Halotia branconii CENA392: one gene and its partner. The protein of the gene in region 1 interacts with the protein of each later gene in a pairwise test. Links are inferred from orthologs where the notes say so. Each region holds a gene or a part of one and is shown in the gene's direction. Other genes may lie near its edges.

Region 1 (17,143 bases):
GAAGCCAACATTTGACCATCGGGACTCCAAGCAACGCTTAAAACTTTATCTTGATGCCCCTGAAGTACAGGTAGTGTGGGAGCATCTAAACTCCACAGTTTGACAGTTTTGTCGTAACTGCCTGATGCCAACAATTTATTATCGGGACTGAAAGCGACAGCAGCAACAGCATCACTGTGTCCTTTGAAGGTTTTGAGTAACGTACCAGTTACGCTCCAAAGATTGATCGTGTTGTCATCACTTCCTGATGCCAATTTTTGACCATCAGAACTGAACTGGAGGCTCCAAACTATACTGGTGTGTTGTTGTAAATTTTTGTAAAGACGAAAATCTAATTTATCTTGCTGCCATAATTTCACAGTTTTGTCTCGACCTGCTGAGGCTAGCAGTTTACCATCAGGACTGAAGGTAACCATAGTTACACCTTCTTCATGACCGTACAAAGTTTTAACCAAGCTACCGTCTGTTCGCCAAATTTTTACTGTTTTGTCGTCACTTGCTGAAGCAATGAATCGACCATCAGGACTGAAGCTTATCCAGTTAACTTCTGCTTGATGTCCAGACAAAGTTTTAACTAAAGTACCGTCTTGTCGCCAGAGTTTAACGGTTTTATCTTTATTGCCAGTAGCTATAAATTTACCATCAGGACTAAAACTGACGCTATAAACCCAATCACCTTGTCCAGCGATGGTTTGGGACGGCTGCGGATTAAATTCTCCTGTAATGGGATTTTTGCGCCAGATTTTTACAGTTTTATCGAGACTGGCGGATGCCAATTTTTGACCATCAGGACTAAAACTGATGCTAGTAACAGCGTCAGTATGACCTTTGAGGGTTTGGAGTAATGTGCCGTCAGGATGCCAGATTTTGATAGTTTGATCTCGACTGGCTGATGCCAATAATTGTCCATCAGGGCTGAAAATTACACCCCAGACAATATCAGAGTGACCCTCCAAGCGGTTTAGTTCCGTTACCCCATAAACTGCTTGTTGCAGGGCTGTCACTACCCGCATTCTGGTTTCCGGTTGGACTCCTTGTGCTTGTTTAAGTTTTTTCCAAGCCCGTAAACCTTCTAACAAAGCATCAAATTCTTTATTAGAAGCAAACAAAGCTTCACTCGATGCCGCGGTTGTACTAATTTTCCAGTTGGTTTCGCTACGTTCTGCTCTAATAGTTTGGCGAATAGCTGCTGTTTTTTGTAAGTCGGCTTGCCACCATAAAGCTGCTATTGTTCCCCCCATCATCGCCAATACTACGCCCGCTATCCGTGCTTCTCGCAGTCGCCGTTGTAAAAGCAAATTCAGATGCTCTTGAGAGAGTTTTTGAGCTACCTCAGCTTTGTTTTTTTCAAATTTTATTTTTTCTAGTTCAGCAACTACACCATAGTTGTTCTTTTGACGAATTGGTTCTACTAAGTAATCATGAACCAATTGATAGCGATCGCCTAACTCTTCTCGTAGCCGTAATACTAATCCTGAACCGACTAAAATTTCTAAAATCAATTCCCAAGCTAATTCAAAATTGGAGGTTTGATCAAGATTTTTATTTAAGGCGATCGCTAAATCACTTTTTGTTTTAAGTGGTCGTGTACCTTTCTCATCAGTTAACTCAAATAATAATTTCCAACTTAGTTCTTCATTTTCTTGACCACAATCTTTAATAACTTCTTCTAGCCAGCGTTCTACTAGTTTTTTCGAGCCACCACAAAGCTTATATTGCTCTAGTGTTGTAATGTTTTCTGCTTGTAGTTGAGCGCCAACTATTTGTAATTCAATCGGATGTACTTCCCCAATCTCTCCTGCTAAATCTTGCACCAACTTTTGAATTAAGTCATCGCTTAATGCATAGTGAGATCGTTGAGTAAAACTTTTGATAATACCTATTGTATCTTCAGTAGAAAACTTTCCTAAATAGTAACGAATATCTTTATCGAGAATATTTTGATTAATTACACTTAAACTATTAGTATTTTTGCTTAAACGCTCAAACTCTAATAAATAATGCAAATAATCTTCTCTTAAAGAGAGAATTATTTTGATAAAAGGAATATTTAAACATTCACTAAAGAAATTATAAAATTTTACTCTTTGAGAATTGTTATTAATAAAGAAAAACTCTTCAAATTGATCAAAAATTATAACTATTGTGTGGTTGCGTTCAGCAGCTAAACGAAGCTTTTCCAAAAGAATAGCAGGAGAAAAATCGATCGCAATGGGGGCTTGTATTTGTGTCAGTACTTGGTTGATATTGCGTCCCAAAGCTGTAACCCAATCGGTGTAACTAGATAAAACAATAGGTAAAGGGATACGTTCACCGATGGCTTTGCCTTTTAAAGCTGGTACCAAGCCAGCCTTAATAATTGAACTTTTACCAACTCCCGATAGCCCATGAATAATCGTCAGTTTATAGTCGGCACGAGTAATTCTTTCAATTAAACGATTTACATCTTGTTGTCGTCCAGAAGCAGCTATTTCCTGAGCAATTCCCTCAGGAATAAATGGTGTTTTTTGCGGTTCGATAACTGGGTTAATTTTGCAGCGTTGTGGCTGTAATTGACTAGCACCAATGAATGCACGAAAGCCGTACTGATGTTCTATTTGAATTTTTTCTTGCTTGAGATTAAAAGCTTCTATGTAATCGCGACGTTCCAAAAAATAAAGCGATCGCAATTCTTCTAAAATCTCTAAATATAATAATGGCTCATACTGTAGCTCACAAACTACCCGCGCCCATTCCAGATTGCTAATAGCTTCATCGCACTCACCTAAATGCCGTTGTGTCCGTGCTAGCAATAAAAGATACCAGCTTTCTTGTTGTCGGGCTGCATCTGTTGCTCGTTCTATAATTGAAAGGGCTGTATTCACCAATTCATGAGCTAATATCCACTTAGATTCAGAAACTGCCACAGCTGCCAAAAAGCCATAATCTTGAGCAACTTGCATTGAGTTACCATAAGTTTTATGCAGTAACAAAGACGTTTGCGCTAATTCTTTTAACTCTTCCCAGGCTTGTAGACGTTGCAGCATTTCACAAGCGGGCAAAATGAATTTGGCAACCAAGTCTTGTCTTTGTTCCTGTTCTAATTTCTCCAGACATTGTTTAAACCAAACGCAAGCATGATGCCAATAATTACTATTAGCACCTTGATGTAAATCTGCCATCCGGCGGTAACATAATCCTAAGTGGAATAATACTATTGCCTGCCAGAGTCGATAGGGAAAACTTTCTCTTTCTTTAAACTCTTCTTTTTCTCTTTTACCTTCTCGCTGACATAAAGCTAGACTTTTTTGATAATGAGCTAAAGCTCCATTAATTTGATCGTTGGCGTATTTGTCTCGCCCTAACACAAATTCTAAACTAGCTTCTAATCCTGGTTCTAATTGGACACTATATAACCGTAACAAATCATTACGGGCTGATTCAATTTCGAGACGATGCTGAGATTTTGGTGCTAAATCAAGGGCAGCATTAGATAAAAACCTAGCAGCACCAGCTTCTAAGACTTTGCCAAAGAGAGATTCTGTCTCTTGCCGTATTAAGGCAATTAAATCTTCTTTGGTCATTTCAAATTTAATAGTGGTTGCAGCCCAACTTTTGAAATCAGGCGCTAATCTAGCTAACAATGATGCCACTTCATCTTGCAGCCACAAAACTATCGGAAAAGAAAAAGTAGCTGCGTAGATATCTCTTGCTTGATTAATGCCACTCAGTAAGTCATCAAGATTGATCACTGATTCTAGACCAAACACCATCAAAGCTGATGGTAAAGAATCTGTAATAACAGCAGGATTATCTAGAAATAATTCTGTGACTATTTTGTTGTGTAAGGCAGTCGTTGAGGGTTGGATAAATATCTCTTTTAAATTGATATCTTTAGTAATTTCATGGACAGTATTGAGCATTTGTTCACGCAATTGCCCATAGTTACATCGAACTAAAATTAGAGAAAACTGACCTTGTGAAAGCTGAATTGATCGCACTAGCCTTTGCAGAGATTGCTGATTAGTTTCGGCGATCGCTGCTGTAAGTTGCAACTGTGTCATAATTATAAAATAATAATAAAAAACTACATACCAAAAATTGACAAGGCATAAATAGCCTTACCAATTATTAATTTTTTGTCGTTACTATGTATGTTACTAACAAACTCAGTAAATGCCATCCAGGCATTTACTAGTCTATTAAATTAGTTTTGAGGATTGCTTAATTCCAAATTTATTAACTTATTAATTAATTTTTGAAATTTTTATTTTACAATTTGTTTTTGCTGCCAAGTTATCACTTTTTCTGTTTCTGCCAATGCTGGGCTAATACCAAACCAACGCCCTTGAGGATCACGGTATTCAAATAAATACATACTTCGTAATAAACTTTGGTAATCAGACTCACCTTTAACGCTCTGTTGCTGCACTACTTCAAACAGTAATTCCCACTGACATTCATCAATAGCTAATAGCAAATCGTCACGGTAATCCTTAATCACAGCTTCTAAACAGTCTCTAGAAAAAGGAGGATCTTGCCGTTGAAGACAACTGTAAAGCAACCCTAGTAAATTACGAATGTGACCGCCACTAACGCGACATAAGCGATTAAGGGTTTCTGGATCATCAAATAACTCTGTAATTAATAACAGCCTTTGATTATAAGAAACTTCTGGAAAAGCTCTTGCTAGCACTAATTGGCGTAGTAGTGACATCCCTGGTTCGTAATCACTACTATCTCTTTGTCGCACTCTGACCATTGGCAGAACTTTCGGTGCAATGCCTCCCCCCAAGCGGTTTTTCAATGTTTCATACTCATTGGAAAAAATCAACGCTAGGGGAATCGTATAAACTAAGTGGCATTTGAGTCGGCGTAACTGTTCACCTCGGTCAATAAAAAGATATTCTGGTTGTGTCCGCCCAGATGCCACAGGGCGCATATCGACTCTATCTAAGTTATCTACGATTACAACCAGTCCTTTTTGACCTTTTAACTTGAGTTGTTCAACAGCCTTGTCTAATACCTCTTCATTAATAGCTTGCAAAATACTATTGGTACGTGGTTCTAGATATTGCCTTAACTGATTTCGTAACTGAGCGCTATCTTTAGTTTTAGCTGTAATTTTGGCAATACCCAAAGACAATTCTGCTTGTCCAGAAAGCTCAATGGGACTTTGCAAAAAATCCCCAATTTCTTTAAACAAATTAATAAAGTAACTTGGTTTTAGTTTGATGCCAATTGCTTCTAAACTGACACTAACTTGACGGGCTACACTCAACAAGATATCACTGACATCAATATCCGCCATATCTAGGTCTTGACTGGACTCAAAATAAACTACATGAAATCCTGCTACTTCCAGTTCTGCTTTGAGGCGTTGTAACTCTGTTGACTTTCCGCAGCCAATATGTCCCGTAAATAACTGACAGGTCGGCTCATCCGGAGAAATACGAGTGATAGTACGTTTTAATTCCTCAACAATCTTACAACCCCGGACATCAGCAAAATCGATGTAATACTGTTGATCCAGCACATTACCCATATTTAACGTGTAGCTAGGATTACATGCTTTGTAAAAGCGTGACAAATTCAGTGTATTGATCATGTAGATGCGTTGTTTGCCTTTTTATATACTTAAAATCCCCATTACTTGTATAGGTACATAATTAGCTTGCAATTGATCATATTGCAGATGACAACGCTCGATGCAAGATTGCCACAAGCAATAGTCAGTACCATAATAGAGATTTAATTGACCCTGATGGGTACAGTATATCCGTCTTTTTTACAGATGCTATTCAGCTTTTGATAATCTTTAAGCTTTTACTTGACTAAAAACTGCTTTATATGCATTAAATTATTTAGTAAAAAAAGCTACTATTTATTACTGTTCTTGATTTGTGTGGCTGCTAATAGAACAGTAATATGTATTAAATCTAGCCCTGTCTTCTTTGGATTCCTGACACCCCAGATGATGAATACTGTAAGGTGTTGTTACTAAAAGTAAAAAAAGTCTTGAGGGTAGCGGCTAACAGATGTTGACAAGGTTTACTGTAGTTAATCAGTTACTCTCAATCTACCGAAGAATAGAACCGCAAGCAAAAAGGGGTTTAAATGGCTGGCATAGTCTCAGTTTCCTATACAGATTTAGCCCAGCGCCGTCAAAAATTACGTCGCCGACGGCAGATGAAAATTCTTCAGGCTATTTGGCGAACCTTAGCCATTAGTGGCCTAGCTGGTGGTTTACTATGGGTGGCAATCCAACCAACATGGATACTCAATACTCCCAAGCAAATTGTGATGAAATCAGGGGATCAAGTGCTTTCACAAGAAGCGATTCAGTCATTTTTGACATTTCCCTATCCTCAGTCTTTATGGCGGATTGAACCGTCTGCGATCGCTGATTCTTTAGAGCAACAACCAACTATTGCCCAAGCAAGCGTCGCTCGTCGGCTGTTTCCTCCTGGATTAATCATTGAAATTCAAGAACGAGTACCTGTGGCGATCGCTCAACAGGCCAAATCATCAAATACTGATACTAACAATGAACAAGCATCTACGGGTTTACTAGACGCAAGTGGTGTTTGGATACCCTTAGAAAAATACAAATTAGTGAATCCCACCATCAAATTGCCGATTCTCAAAGTTATTGGAGCGCCAGCACAATATCGTTCCTACTGGAGTCAGCTTTATCTATCTTTGAGCCAAAGTTCTGTGAAAATCATGGAAATTGATTGCCAAGATCCAACGAATTTAATTTTAAAAACAGAACTAGGAAATGTCTATTTGGGTGCGCCAAGTCCTCAATTACCTGAACAAATCAAGGTACTTGCTCAAATGCGTCATTTATCTAAAAAGCTTAATCTCAATCAAATAGAGTATATTGATCTGAAAAATCCCGAATCCCCATTAGTACGGATGAACCAAAAAACACAGGAAACTGACCACCAAACTCCCTAGAAATATCCAAGATATTGAATTGAGCCAATTCTAGTAAATTAAGAAATTTTATGTTTACTAAATATATTGATTATTTTCACTTTTCTAATAACTCAGAACTGACGTACGGCTTACGACTTTACGTTATTCCGTTCGCTTTTAGCGTTCCCGCAGGGTATACAGCGAAGTAATCGCAAAGGCTCAGTTTTTCATTATGAATGCGTAATTCCTCTTTTGTTGCCTTCGGCAGAGAATAATCTGAAACGCCTATTTTTACGTCTTTTTTCAACAAAAGGATGTAAATGATCAAGCTGGGATGCGATCGCCTACATTTGTGATGATATCTGAGACTCAGGCTAGGAATAATATTTTTCTCTCCTCGTAGTAACAAAAGAGGGATAAGTCCTATAACTTTAAAAAATCAGTGTCAAATTTTAATTAATTTAGATGCAAAGATCCATCATCAGACTTCTTTTGAGATTACAAAGGCCTATAATTGTTACCCTGACATCTGGTCGAGGGGTGCAATATGTTAGACAATCGGATGATGGTGTTTGGTGTGAAAAATGCCTTGTGCCTACCAATCTTTAACCTAACCCAGCTGAGAAATGAGAAAAATGCGTGAGTTTTCCATTGCAGAACACTGGTGTAGACCCTTGGAGGGTGACTTCTTACAAGACGGACAGTTGCTGTTACAACTACCTATTAGTTGATCATACCACCGCAAATGTTCATAAAAAGAAGGTAGTTTTGATGAGATTTATCACTTTCATCAGTCTGACAAGATAGAATCTTATCCTAAATAAGCGTCTATTCAGGCACATCAAATAGCAAATCTATCAGGATGTTATATAACTGATAAGCATAGTCTCCTTGCCTTTGACTTTACAGTTAATTCAATAAAAGGCAAAATTTGTCTCTTAAGTTGCAATCATTTCTATGGTTAAATCTATCAACTATATGGCTAAGGCAGGTGGGATGGGCTATTACAGCGCATTTTTGCAAGACATGCTTTCTAAGCGCAATGTTATTTGTACTGCTATTAGATGTATATTTGATTTACTAGAATCAGCCGATAGTATTAATCATTTGGGGATAAAAAACTTGTATTATCAGTATTTTATTCTTCTAATGGTGAATAAAATATACAAAACTCATGTAATAAGTGTGATTGTTAATTTAAAAAAAACAAACACTGCTAGTTGTCAACGTAATCAACAATCTCAATCATCAACAGAATTATTAGGAGGGTATTGGGTATGTCAAAGGTATGCTGTGCCAAATTGGCAACATAGTAGTGAAAATATTCATATTTTGTGGAAGTTATACAGATCAATTTTTAGTAAATGTATGTATACTTCTCTAGAATTAGCTATGCAGATAACTACTTTCATGGCTTATCCTATAGCAAACTTTCGCACTTTCAATCTTGTTAAGGTTGGAAATAGTGATCTCAATAAAGAACAGTGCCATAGAGGCAGTGTCCAACTATCTATAGTTGACTCTTAGGTGAAGAATACCTGAGTAAAGTCGTTTATCTACCTTTCAAAATCCAATGACACTTGATAATAACCAAGAGCTTACCTATAAAAACTCCCAATCTGTGGGGCAGCCAGGATTTTCACTGGCATCTAACTCGAATAATCCCTTTAATCACTCTGGGCTTAATTTTGGACAAAACAACGATAGTAAAAGGATCACTACAGAAAATAGCAGAATTGGCGAAATTGTTCCAGGTCGAGTTGCCAACATCAAAGTAATCGGTGTAGGTGGTGGTGGTGGAAATGCGGTTAACCGCATGATTGAGTCTGATGTCTCCGGAGTAGAGTTTTGGTCAATTAATACTGATGCTCAAGCTTTAACTTTGGCAGGGGCCCCTAGTCGGTTGCAGATTGGACAAAAGCTAACACGAGGTTTAGGAGCAGGTGGTAATCCTGCCATTGGTCAAAAGGCAGCAGAGGAATCACGAGACGAAATTGCTACGGCTTTAGAAGGTGCTGATCTAGTATTTATCACGGCTGGCATGGGAGGTGGTACTGGAACAGGTGCTGCCGCCATTGTTGCAGAAGTAGCAAAAGAAATGGGCGCTCTTACTGTTGGCGTAGTGACTCGTCCATTTGTTTTTGAAGGTCGTCGTCGCACTAGTCAAGCAGAGCAAGGTGTTGAAGGGCTAAAAAGTAGGGTAGATACATTGATTATCATCCCCAACAACAAGCTGCTGGAAGTGATTCCTGAGCAAACTCCTGTGCAAGAAGCTTTTCGCTATGCAGATGATGTACTACGTCAAGGGGTACAGGGAATTTCAGATATCATTACGATTCCCGGTTTAGTAAACGTTGACTTTGCTGATGTCCGAGCTGTGATGGCCGATGCGGGATCAGCATTGATGGGTATAGGTGTTAGTTCGGGCAAATCAAGAGCTAGAGAAGCAGCAATTGCTGCTATTTCATCACCATTACTTGAGTGTTCTATTGAAGGAGCTAGAGGAGTTGTCTTTAATATTACTGGTGGTAGTGACCTTACCCTACATGAAGTGAATGCTGCCGCAGAAGCAATATATGAAGTAGTTGATCCCAATGCCAATATTATTTTTGGAGCAGTGATTGATGACAGGCTACAAGGTGAGGTAAGAATTACAGTCATTGCCACTGGGTTTACAGGCGAAGTGCAAACAGCGCCACAACAAAACGTCGTTAACGCCAGGGTAACAACCCCGACAAAGCGGCCAACACCAACACCACAGACACCAGCAGTTAATCCCCCAACACCAGTTGCAGAACCCAAAGAAAAGACTGGATTAGATATTCCAGATTTTCTTCGTAATCGGCGTACACCACCACGCAATTAATTGATTTTGGATTTTAAATTTTTAGATGAAATTTGCAGTCTCTTGTTTGGCTGAGTACTGGATAAAGTCTTTTATTTCTAGACTTTTATAGAGAGGGGTAAGCAATCCTGTTGTGATCCCCAATGCAGCCAATGAATTGATAACTAAAATTGTCAATATTACCCAGTTATTAAATAAGATTGGGCAAGAGTCTGTCAACTCATAAAAAATAGCCAAAAATAGTATTTTTTGAAAAAAGATTTAAGTAAGTCGGTGAAATAAAATCAAACTATGTGAATAAAAGTAAATAAGGCTCAAACTCTTTCTCCCGCCGCCTTTGGTTACTGAGCGACTTATAATGAGCGTCCTTCGACTTTGCTCAACAACTGTAGTCGAAGTAAGCCGAAGTGCTGCCCCCTGCTTTATTCTAATAGGAAGCGGCTTTATTCCTACTTTTAGGCAAATTGAAGGCTAATTAGCTTTAGACAAGCTGTTATACCATTTCACGAAATTATTGATACAAATTACTTTTCTTACTCCCCCTGCCTTTGGTCACTGAGTTTCGACACTTCGACAGGCTTAGTGCGGCGCTGCGCGGCAGTTGAGCGTAGCCGAAACTTAACTACCGCGTAGCCGAAGTGCTGCTTCCCCTGCTTCACGGCAGTTGCTCTTGGGGGGAACCACGCCACTTGCTCCACTTGGTGAGGCAGCCCGCAGAAAGTTGTTCCAACAAAGAGGAGCCAGCGCGGTCATGGGGGTTTCCATGCCACTTGCGGGACTCGGGGGGAACCCCCGCAACGCAGTGGCTCCCCAGGAGCGACTGGCGTTGGACTGCCGTTAGCGTAGCGATAGCAAGCTTGCGAGCGTCACCCAAAGGGGAGACCCCAAGACCGCACTGCTTCCCCTGCTTGCCCAAATGTATCAACTTTAAAGTTAAACGATATTATGGGGAGGCACTGCTTTAGGCGAGCAATGCCCAATTTATAGCAAATAGCATGGAAAGCCACTCTAGCCTCTCACTCCATTTAGGAAAACCCCAGACGTTCGCAGACTCGCTCTAAGCGTAGTCCTGCAAAGAAGCAAGCTACGCATAGCCTCTTGTAGAGAAGGCTTTACGCTAATGGCTCCCTTTGTGAAAAGACAGTACTGGCTCACCATTGACTTTTGATTCTTGACTAAGAAGTTGGTTCTCTATTCTGTATGTCAACCGAGTTTTTTGCTATTAGGCGATACAGAAGGTTCACGATGTGTTGTCCGCAGTTTAGGCTTGGGAGTACCTCGTCTTTCTTCTTCACCACCGTTACTGTCTGATTTAGTCCAAGAGGAACGGCTGCGTTCACCAGAAGAATCACGACGTTTATTGAGCTTGGGTTTGGGTACGGGTACGTTGTCTTCTTGGGGATCTACGCCTGATTGCAACCAAGCAGGACGAGTTTCATCGTAAGCGATTTGCAATGCCGCCGCAGCGATCGCATGAGCATCGTATTTTTCAATCAATTCGCTAACTATTGGCAAGAATGAAGCTAGGCGTTCGCCAGTTAAGGCTTCTCCTACTTGTTCTTGCAATTTATTGATGTGTCTGGCTTCAATTTGCGCCCGTGTAGGAATTGATAGCAATTGCCAACTTTGGCGATTATGGCGCTCAAATGCCTGTTGTTTGCGTCGCTCAAAAGGCTGAACTAAAGAAATAGCCGTTCCTTCTTTACCAGCTCGACCAGTACGACCAATCCGATGGACATAGGTTTCTACGCTATCAGGTAAGTCGTAGTTGATCACATGGGATAATTGATCGACATCTAACCCCCGTGCGGCAATATCTGTGGCTACCACCCAGCGCACTTGACGATTGCGGAATCTACCTAATAAGCGTTCTCGTGCTTGTTGCGACAAGTCACCGTGATATTCGTCAACACTATGACCAGCAGCTTGTAATTGATTGGTGAGTTCTGCGGCTGTGCGTCTGGTACGCACAAAGATTAAAGCTGTTTCTGGATCTTCCATTTCCAGAATCGGCTGTAAAGCTTTGGCTTTTGTCCAGTGACGGGGGATGAGATAAGCTACTTGATTGATTTTGTTGGGAGCAGCTTTTGGTTGTTCGACGGTGACTATCGCAGGCGATCGCAAAAATTTGTTCACCAACATGCGAATCGATGGCGGCATGGTGGCTGAGAACAAAGCTGTTTGGCGATCTGTAGGTGCTTGAGAAAGAATCTTAATCACATCATCGATAAAACCCATGCTCAACATTTCATCGGCTTCATCTAAGACAAACCATTTCACTTGATCGAGCTTGAGACAGCCCCGGTCTAGTAAATCTATCATCCGTCCTGGAGTACCCACAACCATGTGAACGCCACGTTTGAGTTGTGACATTTGGCGGTCAATCGATTGTCCACCATAAATTGCTAGCACTCGCAATCCATCGTTACCCATGAACTGAGCAACGGCATCGTGAACTTGAATTGCTAACTCACGAGTTGGGGTCAAGACCAACGCTTGTACTGCTCTTTGGTTAACATCTAACCGTTCTAAAATTGGCAGGGTAAATGCTGCTGTTTTACCTGTTCCTGTTTGGGATTGACCGACTACATCTCGACCTGCTAACAATTGGGGAATAGCTTGGGCTTGAATATTAGTAGGTGCGGTAAAGCCGATTGTTTCTAATAACTCTACACGTTCTTGTGAAATGCCTAATTCTGGAAACGAAAGATTCATCAAATCTCCTAGGTTTAGTTTTTATTTTTAGATGAGTCATTAGTCATCTAAATTTGACAAATGACAATTTAGTTATTGACAACTTGACCGTATAGGTCATATATATCAGCGCCGTGGATCGCTACTGGCACGATGGTTCCTAACTTCGCCTGACCTTCGATATAAATTTGACCATCGACTTCTGGGGAAAATCTACCTGAACGACCAATTAATTTCCCACTTTCAGGATTTTCTTGCTCTATCAGGACATCAACAATCTTGCCTATTTCCTGCTGATTTTTTCTTTGCGAAATTGGCTGCTGGAGTTCCATAACTCTGTGCCGACGCTGCTCCATCACTTGTTGTGGCAACTGATTAGGTAGCTTATAGGCAGGGGTTTCCTGTTCTGGTGAAAAGGTGAAAACACCAACATGGTCAAATTCATGCCGCTGCACAAACTCTAGTAGATGCTCAAAATGCTCTTGAGTTTCTCCGGGGAAACCAACTATAAATGTTGTCCGCAATACTGCCGTTGGTAGCGCTGTTTTGATGCGATCAATAATCTCATTGTTCACACGTCCTTGCCAAGGACGGTTCATATTGCGGAGAATCTCTGGATGAGAATGTTGCAGAGGCAAATCCAGGTAAGGTAAGACGTTAGGTGTTTCTTTGAACGCTGTAATCACATCCAAAGTTAATCCGGTGGGATAAGCATAATGTACTCGAATCCAAGGTACATCCACCTTTGCCAAGGCGCGAAGCAGTTCGGCTAACTTTGGCTTACCGTAAATATCCAAACCGTAATTAGTTGTGATTTGGGAAATGAGAATAATCTCTTGTACCCCTTGGGAGGCTAGCTGCTTGGCTTCGGCAACTATAGATTCAATAGTACGCGATCGCTGGTTTCCTCGTAGATAAGGAATAATACAAAATGCACAACGATAATCACATCCTTCAGCAATTCGCAAGTAGGCAACACCCTCTGTTGTGGTGCGGTAGCGCGGTGTCGTTTCATCAGCAATGTAAGTTGGTTCTACACTAACTTGTTTGACCCGTTCTCCCTGTTGTACTCGCTCAATTACATTGACAATTTTGTGATAATCACCTGTTCCCACCACAGCAACTGCTTCCGGCAACTCTTCCAATAATTGTTCCTGGAAGTGCTGGGCCATACAGCCAGTGATGACAATTTTTTTATCTGCCTCTGCCAACTCTACCAAAGTTCTGACAGATTCTTCTCTTGCCGCTTCAATAAAACTACATGTATTGACAATAACGTAATCTGCTAACTCTTCATTTGTATCTACATCGTAACCTGCTTCTACAAGCAGCCCTAAGATGTGTTCTGTATCAATTCGGTTTTTTTCGCAGCCCAAGTGGGAAATTGCAATTGTTGGCTTTTCACCCATATTTTGAAAATATTTTCCGGTTTTTTCGTAGTCAAACACAAAACGCGATGATTTTGCCCTTGATAATTAGTACCCTTATAATTACAGCGCTCACAACTCATCTAGAAATATTCCACTTATAGCTACTGCTTGTGGACTTATGACCTTGATGATTTGAGGTCATGGTATGATATTTCTGTTAATTAGTCTGTTTCCCAGGTAAAATAGAGTGCCTTTGGGTACATTCGACACTTTTAATGTTTTTTAACAAATTGCTTACTGGTATTTTGCATTACCACAAGCGTACGCGTTGTTAATTTACCCGTCGGGAAGCCGCCCAAAGGGCTTGTTGTGAGAAGTCGCTACCCTCAGGGAAATCGCACTTGCGACTACGCCTAATAAAGCAGTAATGCTACCCTGGAGCTTCTGGCTTAGTCTACGACAATGCGCAAACGAAATGCCTAAACTATGGGAAACTGCCTTGCGTCTTGTGAGTGGCAAACTCCTCTTGTTGTAGCCAAGTTTTATCTTAACATATCTTATGGGAGGTTTTACGCCAAATTCCATCTTCGGAGAGAGGCAGTAAGACAACCAGTGTAAAACACATTTGACTAATTTAGTTAAAAGTCAAGAGTCAATAGCCAAAAAATTTTAGACTCTGGACTGGTGGACTATTGACTCCGCGAAGCGGATTTAAAGACGTGGACTTACATCAGATATTTAAAACTCGAACACCGATTATTGGCGTAGTTCACCTACTCCCACTACCCACCTCACCCCGTTGGGGAGGTACTTTAAAAGCGGTAATTGACCGCGCCGAACAAGAAGCAGCAGCCTTAGCAAGTGGTGGGGTTAATGGCATTATTGTGGAGAATTTTTTCGATGCTCCGTTTACTAAAAACCAAGTAGATCCAGCAGTTGTCAGCGCGATGACTGTTGTGGTGCAAAGAATACAAAATTTGGTAACGTTGCCCGTAGGCTTAAATGTTTTGCGGAACGATGCTAAAAGTGCAATAGCGATCGCTAGTTGTGTACAAGCACAATTTATCCGCGTCAATGTTCTAACAGGAGTAATGGCAACCGATCAGGGATTAATTGAGGGAGAAGCCCATCAATTATTGCGTTATCGGCGCGAACTGGGTTGTAATGTCAAAATTATGGCTGATGTGTTGGTCAAGCACGCCCGTCCTTTGAGTTCCCCAAATTTGACAGTTGCTGTGAAAGATACGATTGAAAGGGGTTTGGCAGACGCGGTGATTTTATCTGGCTGGTCTACAGGTAGTCCTCCTGACCTAGAAGATTTAGAGCTAGCTTGCGGCGCAGCAAACGGCACTCCAGTATTTATTGGTAGTGGAGCCGACTGGGAAAATATTGCTACACTAATGCAGGCAGCAGATGGTGTCATTGTGTCTAGTTCCCTAAAACGCCAAGGTCGAATTGAGCAACCAATTGACCCAATTCGCGTCAGCCAATTTGTGGAAGCAGCACATCGCACTTGGAACTCCAAAAGTGAAAGCAAATCAGCAGAACAAGTGAAGTTACATTCTTAGAGGTTAGGGACTAGGAACTAGGAAAAAAGGCAGGGGAGCAGGGAGCAGGGAGCAGGGAGAAATAGATAATTCCTCTTCATCCCCCTTGCACCCCGCACCCCGAAGTTGCTCCACTTGGGGAGACACGCCAGTTCCTTCAAGTCGGGAAACCCGCCCAACGGACTGGCTCCCCAAGACCGCACTTCTCTTCTGCCCCAATTCCTCTTAATTGCCCCATGCCCCATACTTCGGCTACGCTCAGTACAAGTACCCCATGCCCAATTTCCCAATTAGCAGTTTATGATTCGCCGCCGTTCTACTCCTTGGATTCATAAATGGTCGCGTCCATTGATTGCCGCGATCGCCGGCTTTGGTGCGCTCACAACTGGATATCTCACAATAGAAAAGATAACAGGAGGTAGCGCCGCTTGTGTAGCACAAGCTGGTGTCAAGGGCTGTAATGATGTACTTTCCAGTCCTTGGGCAACAGTTTTGGGTCAGCCTTTAGCCCTATTCGGGTTTTTGGCATACACCAGCATGGTGATATTTGCCCTAGCACCCTTGGTGTTGAAATCAGGACAAAACAATAGCAGTAAACAATTAGAAAACTGGACGTGGTGGCTGCTGTTGGTGGGGGCGATCGCCATGTCAGTTTTCAGTGGCTACTTAATGTACTTGCTGGCATTTCAAATTAAGGCTATTTGTCTTTACTGTATTGGTTCGGCTTTGTTCTCCCTGAGTCTTTTAGTATTGACGATTATCGGCCGTACTTGGGAGGATGTTGGACAAATCTTTTTTACCGCTATTATTGTGGGGATGGTAACGCTAATTGGTACTTTAGGTGTCTATGCTGGTGTCAATCAAACAGGTGGTACAGCTGGAACTTCTGGACAACCAGAGAAAATTACCTTTGTTCCTCAAGCACAACCTAACCCAGAATTTGGTTGGGAAGTCACCACAACTTCTGGTGAGGCAGAAATTGCCCTAGCCCGCCATTTAGTGAAGATAGGCGCTAAGGAATACAGTGCTTACTGGTGTCCTCACTGCCACGAACAGAAATTGCTTTTCGGCAAAGAAGCTGAACAGATCATCGACAATATTAAGGTGGAATGCGCTGCTGATAGCCCAAAAGGTAAACCTGAATTATGTAAAGCAGCAAAAGTAGAAGGTTTCCCTACTTGGATTATTAATGGCAAAAGCTACAGTGGGGTACAAAACTTAGAGGAACTGGCAAAAGTTTCTGGTTATACGGGTTCTAGTAATTTCAAATACTTTAAGTAACTTCATTAAGCAAGTCTTTTTGAGAAAACTTAGGCTTTCAAACTCCATAGTCAACTGGTTAAATGCAGCTATTTTTTTCCAGTTGACTTTTTTTGATGAAATACTCTTAGTCTAGTACCCAATTACAAATTTTTAATTTGCTTAGGACTATAATCTAACGTGCGCCTCCCTTGAAGACTTACGTTAATCTACAAGTACCACAGAAGTAAAATACATATTTGAGTACAATTACTTACATTTTTTGTACTTAAATGCATTTAGATAGCATCCGAGAGAGTTAGTAATGGAAATTAGACAGACACTGAAAAAATAATATGTCAACTGAAAGTTATTATAAATATACTTTTGTAATCAATAATGAATAATATTTATACTGAAATTGTTTTTATAGAAGCAAAAATTACAGTTGCCCTTTTGTAACACATAAGTCGTAATGAATAATGAATGATCCATTTAGAGTTAAGTAAATCGGTGAAATAAAATCAAACTATGTGAATAAAAGT
Region 2 (12,284 bases), 4.0 Mb from region 1 along the record:
TCACCTTTGCCCCTGAGTTCTTGACATCTCAGCCAGATTATGAAGCAGCAGTCAACCGTGCCAAAAAATACATTCAAGCTGGAGAAATATTTCAGGCGAATCTTTCTTTAAGATTTACCACTACCACATCGGCTTCTGGCTGGTCAATTTATCAAGCTTTACAAAAAATTAATCCTTCACCCTTCGCTAGCTATTGGCAAACGCCTTGGGGAGAAGTGATGAGCTGTTCACCAGAGCGTCTGGTATTATTACAAAATCGGCAAGCGCAAACTAGACCAATTGCCGGGACGCGATCGCGTGGTGCAACCCCAGAACAAGACAATCAATTGGCACAAGAACTACTCAGCAACACTAAAGAACGTGCAGAACACATAATGCTAGTAGATCTAGAACGCAACGATTTAGGGCGCGTTTGCGAATATGGTACAGTAAATGTCGATGAATTGCTGACAATCGAGCGATATAGCCATGTTATGCACCTTGTCAGCAATATTCAAGGTACTTTAAAATGCAAATGCACTGCCACTAATTTGATTCGTGCCTTGTTCCCTGGCGGCACAATCACAGGATGCCCTAAAGTTCGCTGCATGGAAATCATCGAAGAACTAGAACCCATGCGACGCAGTTTATTCTACGGTTCTTGTGGATATTTAGATTGGCGAGGCAACTTAGACTTAAATATCTTAATCCGCACCTTGCTATTAACCCCCTCATCTACCCACTCTCCACTCAATACCGTTTGGGGACAAGTAGGAGCCGGAATCGTCGCAGACAGCAATCCACAAAGAGAATGGGATGAATCTCTACACAAAGCGCAAGCACAACTAGCAGCCCTTAAAATGTTCAATCCCTAAAACTCTCAATCAAGAGAAAAAGGAGCAGGGAGCAGGAGAGTAGGGGAAGCAGGGGAAGCAGGGGAGGCAGGGGAAGCAGGGGAGCAGGGAGAAAAGGAGAAAGAAAGAGAAAGAGGTAATTTTTCTTTATCCCCCTTGCTCCCCGCACCCTGCACCTCTGCTTCTTATGCCCCATGCCCAATGCCCAATGCCCTATTCCTAAGCTATTTTGCGCCACAAATCAATAATTATGGCAACATTAAAAGAAGCTAGTGTAAACAGAAGCTATGTAGATGCTTCTGCGGCAGTCAAAAGCAGGGTGGGTTGACTTTTGCCCTTGGGCGCTGAAAGGGGTGTATCCTGTTGCCACGGGGAAAATCAAGCAAAATGGTTAAGACTTTCTGGTTTAGCAATTGCAACTGAGTATGATTCGTCAAGAGCAAACAGCGATTTCTTTGCGGGTTCAATTGTCCAATCTACCTCAAAGGCTTGACAATACCAGAATTATCGCCTCTGTTGTACTGTTCTGCTTCCCTATGGCTAACTTCATCTGCCCATGAGGAACTAGATTAAGGTTTTCATCACCGTTATTCAACGGCAAAAATTGCTGAGTTTTGCGTAACTCTGTCCAAATATTCTGACGAAAGAGAGTTATTATCGTCTGGATGTTTGTACTTATCTGCAAAAAGATACATACTCCTACCTTGACTACTAAATGAATCCAGAAAACTCTGAAACCTACATAAATCATCCAACTTGGGGTTTGCTTTATCGGATCTGCATGGTTGACGAAAACCAAGATCTGTTCACTACACTTTATGCTCAACGCTTGTTTTTTGTCGTCGCCAATGATGTTAAAGGTATTAAATTTCAGCCTATAGGACGTACAGAGGCAAGAATGCTGTTAGAAAATCGCTTGCGTATTTTGCGTCGCAGTGGTCAATCTCAGGAGTACGATCAGCTTCAGAGTGTTTTCCAACGCACCTTCCAATGACTAGTTCGATTAACGAACGTATTACCACAATTCGCGCCTCACTTCCACCTTCAGTCCGATTGATTGCTGTCAGCAAGCAAGTTCCGACTGAGGTAATTCGATCTGCGTATAACGCCGGAATCCGCGATTTCGGCGAAAATCGTATCCAAGAAGCTGCCAGTAAACAAACCGAATTGCAAGATTTATCGGATATTACCTGGCACTTTATTGGACATTTGCAAAGTAATAAAGCCAAAAAAGCAATTGAACTATTTCCTTGGATTCATTCTGTAGATAACTTGAAGTTGGCACAGCGCTTAAATCAATTAGCGCAAGATCTAGGAGTTAGTCCTCAGGTTTGCTTGCAAGTGAAGATTCTTGCCGATTCTAACAAGTCGGGTTGGAGTGTGTCAGAACTATTAGCTGACTTACCTGCACTTAATCAGTGTAAATTTTTACAAATTCAAGGTTTGATGACAATTCCACCGTTAGCATTAAGTAATACGGAGATACTGAGCGTCTTTAATAGTACTCGCAAGTTAGCTAAAGAAATCCAAGAACAAAGTTGGTCTCATCTAAAAATGGAGCAGTTGTCGATGGGGATGTCAGGCGACTACCAACTGGCAGTGCAAGCTGGAGCAACGATGGTAAGATTAGGAACGATATTATTTGGCGATCGCACTTAGCGTCTAAGTTCCGATCTTTTGGGTTAAGTATTAATAGCACTAGGGATAACCTACAGAGGTTTTTTAGATAATACTGGTGCGTGATTGTACACAAAAATTAGTTTTAAAAAACGTGACTGCTCAGAAAAAAGGAGGTAAACTCAGTTTTATTTCGGACAATCATTAGGATATAATCTTGACTCATTATTGTATCTAGGTTAATCTACAGGCGTTGCCGACAGCGCCAGTTCATCACTGATCACTGTGATAGAGGCTACAAGCAGCGATAAAATCATGAGGTTGTTCTTTTTTGTAGCGATTAAAACTGGCTACATTAACTCATAGCCACATCAAATAAGGGTAATTTTTACCAGGAGCGAAATAATGAACAATATATTTTCCAAACTTCGAGACTTTGTAGGTCTCAACGAACAAGTAGAATACGAGTATTACGAAGAAGAGGCAGATACAGATAATTATCAAAATCTATATCAGCAAGAAAATCCTCAGCCAGCACCAGCAGAAGCCACCGCTCAAAATCGACGTTGGCGAGAACCCGTGACTACAATGAGTGATGATGTAGCAGCAGCAGTATCAAAGTCTACAATGGGGAATGTGATTGGTATGCCAGGAGCAAGTAACGGAATTTCAGAAGTATTAGTGCTTGAACCACGGACATTTGAAGAAATGCCTCAAGCAATTCAAGCTTTAAGAGAGCGCAAGTCAGTAGTGTTAAACTTGACGATCATGGACCCGGATCAAGCCCAACGGGCAGTAGATTTTGTTGCAGGTGGGACTTACGCACTCGATGGACATCAAGAGCGCATCGGAGAAAGCATCTTTTTGTTTACACCAAGCTGTGTGCAAGTTAGTACTCAAGGTGGAGTTATTCATGAAGTACCACAACCGCCAGCCCGCCCTGCACGTCCCGCCGCAACTAATGCAACTCCAGCCTGGGGCAACGAAACCAACCGGATGGCACAGTAAAGTTAAATTTGTCAATAGTTTAGAGTCAAAAGTTTTTGATTCTTGTACGGGCGAGTTTAACTGTATATAGTGTTTTACCATATATTGATAGATTAAATTCGCTCATACCTAACTATTAACTAATGACTATTGACTATTAAGTAATGACTATTAAATTTGGTTTAATTGGTGGCGGGATAATGGGAGAAGCGCTATTATCCCGCCTTATTGCGCGGGGAATTTATCAGCCTTCGGAAGTTATAGTCAGCGAACCCTTATCGGCGCGTCAAGATTTTTTGCAGCAAAAATATGATGTGGCTATAACTATAGATAATGGCCTGGTGTTTACCCAAGCAAGTGAAGTCGTATTTTTGGCAGTAAAACCGCAAGTATTTAGCGCGATCGCTCAAGAATTAGCAGATATTATTACTATAGAAATCTCGCCCCTAGTAATTTCTATTTTGGCAGGGGTATGTTTAAATCAGTTAGAAGCTGCGTTTCCGCAATTACCTGTAATTAGAGCCATGCCCAATACACCAGCAACAGTAGGGGCAGGAATTACAGCGATCTGTTTAGGTGCATACACCCACGCCAAACACCAGCAAATAGCACAACAAATTTTTTCGGCGGTAGGAGAAGTTGTAGAAGTTTCAGAAACGTTGATGGATGCAGTCACAGGATTATCTGGTAGTGGCCCTGCTTACGTAGCCTTAATGACAGAAGCCCTGGCTGACGGAGGAGTAGCAGCAGGTTTGCCCAGAGGCATCGCCAATCAACTAGCCTTGCAAACTGTACTGGGAACAGCGAAACTATTACAAGAAAGCAAAATGCATCCAGCTGAACTAAAAGACCGCGTTACCAGTCCCGGCGGTACTACCATTGCTGGGATTGCCCAGCTAGAACGCTCAGGTTTTCGTTCAGCTTTAATTGAAGCCGTGAAAGTGGCTGCACAACGCTCTCAAGAATTGGGAAAATGAGGGGTTAGGGAAAGAGCTTTCCTTATAAACAATCCCTAATACTCCTAACGAAGTTGACAAGATAGCCGTTAATATAGTAAACAATCTGGTTGCAAATGTGATTGAGTGAATTATCCCGCGCCGTCTCCAGAACTTGACCTAGGGTTGATATTTCCCTTTGATCTGGATCAATTCCAAAAAGATGCGATCGCGTCCTTAAATGGCGATCGCTCTGTAGTTGTATGTGCGCCCACAGGTTCGGGCAAAACATTAGTAGGCGAATACGCCATTTATCGCGCCTTGTCACGAGGAAAACGTGTGTTTTACACCACTCCCCTCAAGGCGTTGTCGAATCAAAAATTACGTGACTTTCGAGAAAAATTTGGCTTTGACCAAGTAGGACTGTTAACTGGAGATGCTTCTATTAACAGAGATGCACCAATTTTGGTGATGACCACAGAAATTTTCCGCAACATGCTTTATGGCACACCGATTGGACAAATTGGCATTTCCTTGGTAGATGTTGAAGCGGTGATACTAGATGAATGCCACTACATGAACGATCGCCAACGAGGCACAGTTTGGGAAGAATCAATCATCTATTGTCCTCGTGAAATTCAACTAGCAGCCCTTTCAGCTACAGTTGCCAACAGCGATCAACTCACCAATTGGTTAAATCGCGTTCATGGCCCAACTGACCTAATTTACTCTGATTTTCGCCCTGTACCCTTGGAATTTCATTATTGCAATCCCAAAGGCTTATTTCCCCTGCTGAACGATAGCAAAACTAAAATTAACCCCCGCTTGGCAAATAGGGGCAAAAGAAGGCAAGGGGATAGAGGTAAAGGTGGAAGACCAGAAGCACCTGGGATTATTTATACTCTCAGCCAGCTTCAGCAACGAGACATGTTGCCAGCAATATACTTTATCTTTAGTCGTCGGGGATGTGATAAAGCGGTGGCTGAAGTAGGTGATCTATGGCTAGTAAATAATGACGAATCGCAGACATTGCGCCGACAAATTGATGATTTTTTAAATCGCAACCCCGAAGCTGGGCGTTCTGGACAAATTGCTCCCCTTTACCGGGGAATTGCTGCCCACCACGCCGGTATTTTACCTGCATGGAAAGTGTTGGTAGAAGAATTGTTCCAGCAAGGACTAATTAAAGTAGTTTTCGCTACCGAAACACTGGCTGCGGGTATTAATATGCCCGCCCGGACAACAGTCATTTCCACCCTTTCTAAGCGCACCGACTCTGGACACCGCTTATTGAACGCTTCCGAATTTTTGCAAATGGCAGGGCGGGCTGGCCGTCGAGGCATGGATGAACAAGGTCATGTAGTCACAGTTCAAACTCCCTTTGAAGGTGCGAAAGAAGCGGCATATTTAGCCACATCTAAACCAGATCCCTTAGTTAGCCAGTTTACGCCTAGCTACGGTATGGTGCTGAATCTACTGCAAACCCATACCTTAGAACAAACCAGAGAACTGATAGAACGCAGCTTTGGGCAGTACATGGCGACGTTGCATCTGCGACCAGATTATGATGAAATTGCCGATATCCAAGCACAATTAGCTCAACTGCAAGAGCAAATTGACGCTGTTGATGAAAACGAATTGGCAATTTATGAAAAATTGCGACAACGCCTGAAAGTAGAACGCCAGTTATTAAAAACACTGCAAGAACAAGCACAACAAGACCGACAAGAACAATTAGGTATGATGTTGAGCTTTGCAATCTCCGGAACTCTATTGAGTCTCAAGGGTAAAAACATCACAGTGTCTTCACCCATAACAGCAGTATTAGTCGGGAAAACACCTGATTCTGTAGAACTTCCTTATTTAGTGTGTTTGGGATGCGATAACCGTTGGTATGTGGCCACAAGCGAGGATGTAGTTGATTTATATGCCGAATTACCACGAGTTGAAGTGCCGCCAGAAATCTTACCACCACCAGAACTGCTCTTTCAACCAGGGCAATCAGGCCGTGGAAATGAAGTCACATGGGCGATCGCTCAACAAATTCCTGACCCTGGAGAGTTTCTGTACACGCCCCCAGAAGTTGCCGAACAACTCAGTCGGACGACTGCTGTCCAAGAGCAATTAGAAAATCATCCCATACATCAATCGGGCAATGTGGGTGCGATTTACAAACGTAGGGCGCGCTATGTAGAACTAGAAGCAGAATTGGAAGAATTGCAAACTCAAGTAGAGCAACAATCACAACGTCATTGGGAAGAATTTCTCAACTTAATCACGATTCTGCAACAGTTTGGCTGTTTAGATAACTTAGTACCCACACAATTGGGGGAAGTTGCGGCGGCAATTCGAGGAGAAAATGAATTATGGCTGGGTTTATCACTCGCCAGTGGTGAATTAGACTATATAGATCCGCACCATTTAGCAGCAGTCGCCGCCGCTTTGGTGACAGAAACCCCACGTCCTGACACTAAAGTTAACTTTGAACTTTCCTCAGAAGCAGATAATGCTTGGTCTAGATTACAACCAATCCGCCGTTCGGTTTTAAAGATTCAATACCGACATGGTGTAGCCTTACCTGTTGGTTTAGAGCATCGATTTCTTAACTTAATTGCCATTGTCGAACAATGGGCATTAGGAAAAGAATGGACAGAACTCTGCGATCATACCACCTTAGATGAAGGTGATGTAGTGAGAATTTTACGCCGGACTTTGGATTTATTATCCCAGATTCCCCACGTTCCCAACTTGCCAGAATCTCTACAGCGCAATGCCCGTCGAGCTATGCAATTAATTGATCGATTCCCAGTTAATGAGACAGTAGAATGACATTGGTAGAAATGATTTACAGCGTTTCTCGGTTGGGTGTAGTACACCTTTTAAGAAAAAAGGGGCTAGAGACTAGAGACTAGAGGCTAGAGGCTAGAAAAATGTACCTTATCCAAATGAAATTTGCTGTAAATTGGCGAATAGAAATTACCTGATGACTGATGACTGATAACTGATAACAGTTAAGAGTACTCAAAGTAAAACAATACCCAATTGTCATTGCGAGTAAAGCGAAGCAATTGACTTTTTAAACTCTTCATCTAGATTGTAAGTAGGGTCTGCTGAACAGCTTTAAAAGTCTTGTCTTGTAAAGTTTTGCGGCTATTTTTTGAGAAAAAAGTGCATGAAAATAGGCGTATAAGCCTTAAAAACCTTGGATATCAAATTTTTTGGAGTTCAAAAAATTGGAAACCATAGGCATAAAACTGTTCCCTGTTCCCTGTTCCCTGTTTCCTGCCCCTACCAAAAGACTTTTTCAGCAAGCCCTAAGTATGATTTCGGTGGTAAATAATTCATGCCAATGTTAGCTGTTCTAGCTAGATTTATCAGCATAATATTGGTTACAAATAACAGTTACAAATTAATTTTTTACTTGCTATAAATAATTGGATACTGAAATTTTACACCAATCCGAAATTCACCAATAAATAATTTTTGCTGAACTATTAAGTAAGCTTTAGATAAATATGCAATAGTTTTAGTCTATGTTAATAAACTAAAGTTTTTGGCTGTAATCTAAGTTTACGGTGAGGTGTAAGATGTAAAAATTATTAAAACAAAGGATTCCTTTTGTGGAAAAAAACAGAGAAAACAAGCGAGTAATTTCAAAGGTTATTTCGTTTCTATTACATCGTGTAACCTTAATTTCGCTGACAGCTATTTTGACGTTATTACTTGGAAGTAGATTTGAACTAGCAAGCGCGATTCAACCTAATTTTGAGTCAGCAAGCGTAACTCAACCTAATGCAGAATTAGAAATTCAAAAATTAACAAACTGTTATGCACTGGGAACTGATGCCATTGGTAGAGGAAACCTCCAAGAAGGGAAAAATATTTATCGGGATTGTTTTACTCAAGATGCACGTATCACTGCCATTTTCCCTAATGGCGCAAGTGAAACACGCATTGGTACAGATGCTTGGGCGGATTTTGTTTATTCTGTATTCCAAGGAAATGGATATCTAGCTACTCAACATCTTATAGGTACGATCAACATCTCGGTTCGATCTAACCGTGCCAAGATGTCCTCTTACCTCCATGCAACTCACAAACGTTCGGAAACCAGCATTGATGTTGCCAATGGTACCTATGAAGATGATGTCATTCTCAACAGAAATGGGCGCTGGAAAATTAGTAATAGAATCCTGACGCTGATTGATTTCTTAAACTTGAGTTCCCCAACTACCCCAACCGCCAGAAATGCCCAGTAGAACTACACATACCACACATGAAGCATTAATTACTTAAAAATAGATACATAATACCTTCGCCAAAGTAAAAAAAGCCTTGATTCGTAGGTTTGATTGAGGCACGTAGACGCGAAGGGGTTACTCTGACGAGAATGCTTTCAGCGAACCCGCAGGGAAACCCAACAGATACTACACAAAAATGGCGGAGGTATTGATACAACTAAATTATTGATCACAAAGCGATCGCAGTAAAATTCCGATAACAGGAGACAGTAGGTTAATGTATTGGATGATATCAATAGCAAGAGAATGGGCAAAATAACGCCAGAGATTTACACCACACATTCTTAGCAGCCCAAAACTTAAAATTATGAAGCATGGTGCTAAAAATTCCCAAAAGATGCCCTTGCGCCTCATCCTCATTGTTCCTTTTGTCATCCAAATCTTTGCCGCAGTCGGACTAGTAGGTTATTTATCTTTTAGAAATGGGCAAAAAGCAGTTAATGACCTTGCTCTACAATTAATGAGTCAAGTCAATATACTAGTTGGTCAGCATCTTGATACTTACCTAGCAATTCCTCATCAAATTAATCAAATCAATGCAGATGCCAGAGAATTAAAAATGCTGAATTTACAAGATTTTCAGCAAACTGGGTATTACTTCTGGAAACAAATGCGGGTATTTAATATTGGCTACAATAGCTTTGCCAACCCCCAAGGAGAATTTATTGGAGTTGAACGTTTAGATGATGGCAATCTTTTGATTAACGAAGTTTCTGCACCCAAAGGCATTGGTAAACTTTATGTTTATACCACAGATAATCAAGGAAATCGCCGCGAACTAACAGCAGTTAAAAATTATGACCCTCGCCTAGAAGCTTGGTATACAGATGCCGCCAAGGCAGGTAAACCTGTGTGGAGTCAAATTTATCAGTGGGAAGATAAACCAGAAATATTTTCGATATCTTCCAGCTATCCTATTTATGATGATGTGAATCAAAAGTTAGTTGGTGTAATTAGTGTCGATTTAATTTTGTCACAAATTAGTAATTTTTTAACCAGCTTGAAACTTGGTAAGTCAGGTCAAATATTTATTGTAGAGCGTTCTGGAGAAATAGTAGCTTCTTCAGTTGACGATTTACCATACAAAGTGATTGCTGGTCAAGCACAAAGATTATCAGCATTAAATAGCAATGATGCTTTAATTAAAAGTACGGCAAAATATCTACAACAAAAATTTGGCAATTTTCAAAAAATTAAAAAGACCCAACAAGTTGCATTAAAATTTCACGGCGAACGTCAGTTTGTACAAGTAACACCTTGGCATGACAAATTCGGTTTGGATTGGCTAGTGATTGTCATTGTTCCTGAAACTGACTTTATGGCTCAAATTAATGCTAATAATCAGACTACTATCTGGCTGTGTCTAGGGGCGCTTTTCTTAGCGACAATTTTAGGAATATATACATCTCGTTGGATTTCTCAGCCTATTTTAAGTTTAACTAAAGCTAGTAGTGCGATCGCATCTGGTAATCTTGACCAAACAGTAGAAGTTTCTGATGTTAAAGAACTCAGCATTCTTGCCCAAGCTTTCAACCAAATGGCAGGACAATTACGGGAATCTTTTACAGCTTTAGAAAAGCGGGTTGAAGAACGAACTATAGAATTAAAAACAGCAAAAGAAACAGCCGATGCTGCCAACCAAGCAAAAAGCGAATTTCTGGCCAATATGAGTCACGAACTTCGTACTCCCCTTAACGGTATTCTGGGCTACGCCCAAATTTTACAACGCGATCAAACTGTTAGTTCCCGCCAAAAAGACGCTATCAGTATTATTTATCAATGCGGTTCTCATCTTTTGATGCTGATTAATGATATTTTAGATATTTCCAAAATCGAAGCGAGGAAACTAGAACTTTACCCAAATAACTTTAACTTAAAAAACTTCTTGACGGGAGTTGGTGATATCTGCCGTGTGAAAGCAGAACAAAAAGAAGTTAGTTTTCATTATCAAATCTCCAACTATATACCAACTGTTATTTATGCTGATGAAAAACGTCTACGACAAGTATTAATTAATCTTTTAGGTAATGCTATTAAATTTACAGCTGATGGAAAAGTAACATTTACGGTAGGAGTAGTTAATCAAATAACATCATTAGTAGATTTTAGTCAAGATCAACAACTACCAATTACTACAATTAGATTTCAAGTTGAAGATACAGGAGTTGGTATGACTCCAGAGCAATTACAGAAAATTTTTCTACCTTTTGAACAGGTTGGAGAAATGTCTTTTAAGACTGAAGGCACAGGTTTAGGACTAACTATAAGCCGCCAAATTGTGGAAATGATGGGTAGTGAAATTCAAGTTGAAAGTATTTATGGTCAAGGTAGCAAGTTTTGGTTTGATTTAGATTTACCAGAAGTTACAAGTTACATCCAGTTAGAGGAATCACAATTAAATAACAATCCCATTAATATCATTAAATATGAAGGTAAATCAATAACTATCTTAGTTGTTGATGATCTTTGGGAAAATCGTGCTGTCATTGTCAATTTACTGCAACCGTTAGGGTTTAAAATCATTGAGGCTATCAATGGTCAAGAGGGTTTAGATAAAGCAAAAGCCTACCAACCCAATTTAATTATTACTGATTTGGCAATGCCTGTAATGGATGGCTTTCAGATGACACGACTTTTGCGTTCCCAACCAGAATATCAAAATACAGTAATTATTGCTTCTTCTGCTAGTGTATTTACATTGAACCGCCAACAAAGCCAAGAAGCTGGCTGTAATGATTTTTTGCCTAAACCTGTGCAAGTTGATGAGTTGCTTGATAAGTTACAAAATCACTTGCAATTAGTCTGGATTTATCAGTCTAATCAATCTTCTACAACTCTTGATGTTAATTTTCAGGAAATAACATTTCCACCATCAGTCGAACTAGTTAATTTATATCAAGCTGCTAAATCTGGTTATGTTTTGGAAATTCAAGAAGAAGTAAACCGCATTCAAAAGCTAAATTCTGAATATACACTCTTTACTAATAAAATTTTAGAATTACTTGAGGAATTTGAAGATGAAGCAATTGTTGAGTTTATTAAACCAAAGTTATCGCAAGTATAATTTTTTTAATATTTAATTACAACAATTTTATTTTTGTCAGGCATTTGAGAATGTGCGTTATGAAAAATATCCCCAATAATTCGATTTTGATAGTTGATGATATCCCAACTAATATCAAAGTTTTATTTGAAATATTAAATCAAGCTGGTTTTAGAGTTTCTGTGGCTAAAAATGGAAAAAGTGCTTTAGAAAAAGTGCAAGAAATTCTACCTAATTTAATTTTGCTAGATGTGATGATGCCGGGAATTGATGGGTTTGAGACGTGTCGTCGCCTCAAACATAATCCCAAAACTAAAGATATTCCAGTAATTTTTATGACAGCTCTTTCTGAAACAGTTGATAAGGTAAAGGGATTACAAATAGGAGCAGTAGACTATATTACAAAGCCCATTGAATATGAAGAGGTATTAGCCCGAATCAATGTCCACCTAGAATTACGTAGAACTCAATTAAAATTAGTACAGGAAGAAAAAATGTCTTCCCTAGGGCAATTAGTGGCAGGAATTGCTCATGAAATCAATAATCCGGTAAATTTTGTTTCTGGTAA

The links.
Region 2: the proteins of ftsZ (region 1) and QI031_RS18315 interact in binary tests that used the Bacillus subtilis proteins (3 or more experiments, as listed by UniProt). The link is inferred for Halotia branconii CENA392 from one-to-one orthologs.

What each region holds. Positions count from the first base shown.
Region 1 is NZ_CP124543.1:118,532-135,674, reverse strand. The notes cover bases 7,788-10,622. They hold ftsZ (cell division protein FtsZ), read left to right. Parts: upstream 7,788-8,476; coding sequence 8,477-9,769; downstream 9,770-10,622. Other genes in these bases: QI031_RS00630 (hypothetical protein), read right to left, coding at 10,367-10,501; QI031_RS00640 (hypothetical protein), read left to right, coding at 7,861-8,430. Outside these bases: QI031_RS00655 (WD40 domain-containing protein), read right to left, coding at 1-4,043; QI031_RS00650 (P-loop NTPase fold protein), read right to left, coding at 4,247-5,587; QI031_RS00645 (cell division protein FtsQ/DivIB), read left to right, coding at 6,097-6,942; QI031_RS00625 (DEAD/DEAH box helicase), read right to left, coding at 10,952-12,463; 30S ribosomal protein S12 methylthiotransferase RimO, read right to left, coding at 12,532-13,851; photosystem I biogenesis protein BtpA, read left to right, coding at 14,532-15,380; QI031_RS00610 (vitamin K epoxide reductase family protein), read left to right, coding at 15,660-16,640. UniProt on the Bacillus subtilis protein: Essential cell division protein that forms a contractile ring structure (Z ring) at the future cell division site. The regulation of the ring assembly controls the timing and the location of cell division.
Region 2 is NZ_CP124543.1:4,157,625-4,169,908, reverse strand. What follows is about bases 1,823-4,656. They hold QI031_RS18315 (cell division protein SepF), read left to right. Parts: upstream 1,823-2,855; coding sequence 2,856-3,458; downstream 3,459-4,656. Other genes in these bases: QI031_RS18305 (DEAD/DEAH box helicase), read left to right, coding at 4,520-4,656; proC (pyrroline-5-carboxylate reductase), read left to right, coding at 3,602-4,414; QI031_RS18320 (YggS family pyridoxal phosphate-dependent enzyme), read left to right, coding at 1,824-2,492; pipX (transcriptional coactivator PipX), read left to right, coding at 1,823-1,827. In the rest of the region: QI031_RS18330 (anthranilate synthase component I), read left to right, coding at 1-854; more of pipX, read left to right, coding at 1,549-1,822; more of QI031_RS18305, read left to right, coding at 4,657-7,201; QI031_RS18300 (nuclear transport factor 2 family protein), read left to right, coding at 7,993-8,631; QI031_RS18295 (ATP-binding protein), read left to right, coding at 8,981-11,737; QI031_RS18290 (sensor histidine kinase), read left to right, coding at 11,797-12,284. UniProt on the Bacillus subtilis protein: Cell division protein that is part of the divisome complex and is recruited early to the Z-ring. Probably stimulates Z-ring formation, perhaps through the cross-linking of FtsZ protofilaments. Its function overlaps with FtsA.